2 regions of the Kitasatospora sp. NPDC048722 genome follow, and region 2 is predicted to be linked to the other one. Evidence: predicted binding sites of a transcription regulator. Region 2 holds the regulator's gene; the other holds the start of a gene.

Region 1 (2,196 bases), on a different contig from region 2:
GGAGGTCCAGACCGGCGTTCTCCAGCTTCAGGCCGACCTCCTCGGAGATCACGGTGCCGCCGGTGAGGGTGGCGATGTCCTGGAGCATGGCCTTGCGGCGGTCACCGAAGCCCGGGGCCTTGACGGCGACGGACTTGAAGACGCCCTTGATCTTGTTGACGATCAGGGTCGAGAGGGCCTCGCCCTCGACGTCCTCGGCGATGATGACGAGCGGCTTGCCGCTCTGCATGACCTTCTCCAGCAGCGGGAGCAGGTCCTTGATTCCGCCGATCTTGGAGTTGGCGATGAGGATGTACGGGTCCTCGAAGGTCGCCTCCATGCGCTCCAGGTCGGTGGCGAAGTAGGCGGAGATGTAGCCCTTGTCGAAGCGCATGCCCTCGGTGAGCTCGAGCTCCAGACCGAAGGTGTTGCTCTCCTCGACGGTGATGACGCCTTCCTTGCCGACCTTGTCCATGGCCTCGGCGATGAGCTCGCCGATCTGGGTGTCGGCGGCCGAGATGGAGGCGGTGGAGGCGATCTGCTCCTTGGTCTCCACGTCGGTGGCCTGGGCCAGGAGCTGGTCCGAGACGGCGGCGACGGCCTTCTCGATGCCGCGCTTCAGGGCCATCGGGTTGGCGCCGGCGGCGACGTTGCGCAGACCCTCGCGAACCAGGGCCTGGGCGAGCACGGTGGCGGTGGTGGTGCCGTCACCCGCGACGTCGTCCGTCTTCTTGGCGACCTCCTTGACGAGCTCCGCGCCGATCTTCTCGTACGGGTCCTCGAGCTCGATCTCCTTGGCGATGGAGACACCGTCGTTGGTGATCGTGGGGGCGCCCCACTTCTTCTCCAGCACGACGTTGCGACCCTTGGGGCCGAGCGTGACCTTCACTGCGTCGGCGAGCTGGTTCATGCCACGCTCAAGGCCGCGGCGAGCTTCCTCATCAAAGGCGATGATCTTGGCCATCTGAAGTGGTCCTCCGGGACACGGTCGACTGCTCGGACCAAGGGGTGCCCGCGACGGACGGCCAAGGTGTGCGGGGGTCTATTCCCCTACCGCTCCCAGGGCCTCACCGACCCGGTCCGCTGTCACTCTCAAGCTTTGAGTGCTAACGCCAATGATTAGCACTCCGGGTGGTCGAGTGCAAGCCCAATCGCCAAGCCGGGAGCCGCCGCGGGAACGCCGACGGGCCCGCACGACGCGTGTCGTGCGGGCCCGTCGAGAAGCGAGTGGTCACCAGCCGTGGGCCGCGCCGAGCTCCTGGAGCCGGAAGGGGTCAGACCGCGCGGACCATGTCCGCCTGCGGGCCCTTCTGTCCCTGGGAGATCTCGAACTCGACCCGCTGGCCCTCCTCGAGGGTGCGGTAGCCGTCCATCTGGATCGCGCTGTAGTGGACGAAGACGTCCGCACCACCGTCGACCGCGATGAAGCCGTAGCCCTTCTCCGCGTTGAACCACTTGACGGTGCCCTGAGCCATTCCGAACTCCCCTAGTGCTGTGCTGGCCCTTCACGGTCCCGCAGGTCGCGGGCCCGGGTTGGTTTTGAAGGCCGGCCCGGGGAACCCCCCCTGGGCGCAGCCGTGCACGCCGCGATCAACCGCCTCGAACGACATCCGGTGAGCGGGTGATTGCGTCGACCGCGGCTGAATGTATCCGGATCGACGCCCTCTGCAACAGGGTCCTCCGCGGTGAATTCCGGGTCCGCGTCAAGGGACAGGACGGGCCGAATCGGAAGGAACTCCGCAATTCACGCCGGACATAGCGGACGGATTGCGCAAATCCCCTGGAGAATTCTGACATCCGCGTGACATGTTTCCCGGACCCGGTCCCCGGGCGGTCTCAACGGACGGACGGCGGAGCGGCGGTTCGCACGGGGAGGGTGAGGGGGACCCCTGTTCCCGGCCGAGCGACACTCTACTCCCACTCGACCGGGAAATATTCCCGCCGAAATGCGAGCGGCCGCCCCCGCGCACGGAATGCGGAATTCCGTGCGCGCGGGCGGCCGGTCGGAGCGGGGTGCGGCTCAGCAGCCGCCGGCCACCGCCGGAATGATCGAGACGCTGGCACCGTCCTTGATCTCGGTGGCCAGTCCGTCGGCGAATCGCACGTCGTCGTCGTTCACGTACACGTTCACGAAACGGCGCAGCTTGCCGGTGTCGTCCAGGATGCGCGCGGAGATGCCCGCGTGGTTCTTCTCCAGGTCGGCGATGACATCACCCA
Region 2 (2,196 bases):
TGGGAGACCTCGCCCTTGCCGCGGCACATGTCACAGGTCTGCGCGGAGGTGCCGGGCGCGGCGCCCTCCCCGCTGCAGGTGGTGCAGGTGACGGCCGTGTCGACCTGGAGCTCCTTGGTGGTGCCGAACGCGGCCTCCTCCAGGGTGATCTCCAGCCGGATCATGGCGTCCTGCCCGCGGCGGGTGCGCGAGCGCGGGCCGCGCTGGCCGGCCGCGGCGCCGAAGAAGGCGTCCATGATGTCGGAGAAGCCGAAACCGGCCGCACCGGCGCCGAAGCCGCCCGCGCCTCCGCCGCCGCCCGGCGACAGCGGGTCGCCGCCGAGGTCGTAGACCTGCCGCTTCTGCGGGTCGGAGAGCACCTCGTAGGCGGCGTTGATCTCCTTGAACCGCTCCTGCGTCTTCGGGTCCGGGTTGACGTCCGGGTGCAGTTCGCGTGCCAGGCGCCGGAACGCCTTCTTGATCTCGTCCTGCCCCGCATCCCGTCGGACGCCGAGTACCGCGTAGTAGTCCGTGGCCACCTAATGCTCCGCTTGTTCCGCCTGTAGTAGTGCTGCGACAGGGCACCACCGCTGGTCTGTCCAGCGGTGGCTGATTGCTACGACTCGGCCAGGATCTGGCCCACGTACCGCGCCACCGCTCGCACCGCCCCCATTGTGCCCGGATAGTCCATCCGGGTCGGACCGATCACACCCAGTTTGGCCACGCTCTCGTCGCCCGAACCGTAACCGACCGACACCACCGAGGTGGAATTCAGCCCCTCGTAGGCGTTCTCCCGGCCGATCCGGACCGTCATCGCCGCGTCCGTGGTCTCACCCAGGAGGCGGAGCAGGACGACCTGCTCCTCCAGGGCTTCCAGGACCGGCTGGATGGTGAGCGGGAAGTCGTGGCCGAAGCGGGTCAGGTTGGCCGTGCCGGCCAGCATGATCCGCTCCTCGTTCTGCTCGGCGAGCGCCTCGAACAGCGTCGCCAGGACCGTGGTGACGGTCGGCCGGTCGACCTGTTCGAACATCGCGGGCAGCTCCTCCAGCGCCGCCGGGACGTCCGGCAGGCGCTGGCCGGCGGCCCGCGCGTTGATCCGGGCCCGCAGGTCCGCCAGGACGGTCTCGCCGACGGTGCCCGGGCAGTCCACCGTCCGCTGCTCGACCCGGCCGGTGTTGGTGATCAGGACCAGCATCACCTTGGCCGGGGCGAGCGCGACCAGTTCGATGTGCCGCACGGTGGAACGGCTCAGCGAGGGGTACTGCACGACGGCGACCTGCCGGGTGAGCTGGGCGAGCAGCCGCACGGTGCGCGCGACGGTGTCGTCCAGGTCGACCGCGCCCTCCAGGAAGTGCCGGATCGCGCGCCGCTCGGGCGCGCTCATCGGCTTGACCTCGGCGAGCCGGTCGACGAACAGCCGGTACCCCTTGTCGGTGGGGATGCGCCCGGCGCTGGTGTGCGGCTGGTGGATGTACCCCTCCTCCTCCAGCGCCGCCATGTCGTTGCGGACGGTGGCCGGGGAGACCCCGAGGTTGTGCCGCTCCACCAGGGCCTTCGAGCCGACCGGCTCCTCGGTGCCCACGTAGTCCTGGACGATCGCGCGCAGCACGGCGAGCTTGCGGTCGTCAAGCTGGCGGACCTCACCGGCCATGGGGCACGCACCTCCGTCTTCGCACGTTGTCCGTTGTGACGTATCGAGCTGATGCGGGCCTGGAAGGCCCGCGTTTGGCACTCTGAGCGCACGAGTGCCAGAACCCTACCTGCCAGTGTACGGCCCGGGTCCGACGGCAGGAACGGCGCAGCGGGGGTGATCCTGCCCGCAGTTCCCGGCGCGGGGGTGGTGCCCCGCGGCCGTCCGGGTGGGAGCATCGATAGCGGACGGCGAACGGAGGAGCAAGCGATGTCGAGCTCGGCCCAGCACACCCGATTCGCGCCCGACCGCGGCCTGACCGGCCGGATGGTCGGGACCATGTTCGTGATCGGGCTGTTGTACGTCGGATTCACCGGCCTGCTGATCGTGCTGCTGCGCGGCGCCTGGCCCCTGATCCTGCTGATCTCCGGCGGGCTGTTCGTGGCCCAGTTCTGGTTCAGCGACAAGATCACCGAACGGGCCATGGGCGCCCGCCCGGTGTCCCCCGAGGAGTACCCGCAGCTGCACGGCACCGTCGACCGGCTCTGCGCGCTCGCCGACATGCCCAAGCCCAGGGTGGCGGTCGC

What was found. Region 2 encodes HrcA, which represses chaperone genes, less so after heat shock. Its sites were predicted from a motif close to TTNGCACTCNGNNNNNCNGAGTGCNAA; they were not measured.
Region 1: groL (chaperonin GroEL) is a predicted target of HrcA. The motif match lies at 1,099-1,125, and genes of this name have one in related genera.

Annotation. Positions count from the first base shown of each region.
Region 1 is NZ_JBEZGX010000028.1:42,664-44,859, reverse strand. It holds gene groL (chaperonin GroEL) at 1-943, opposite strand, end outside; gene AB0C76_RS21390 (cold-shock protein) at 1,254-1,454, opposite strand; gene AB0C76_RS21385 (ubiquitin-like small modifier protein 1) at 2,000-2,196, opposite strand, start outside.
Region 2 is NZ_JBEZGX010000037.1:86,620-88,815, forward strand. It holds gene dnaJ (molecular chaperone DnaJ) at 1-518, opposite strand, end outside; gene hrcA (heat-inducible transcriptional repressor HrcA) at 596-1,630, opposite strand; gene htpX (zinc metalloprotease HtpX) at 1,880-2,196, shown strand, end outside.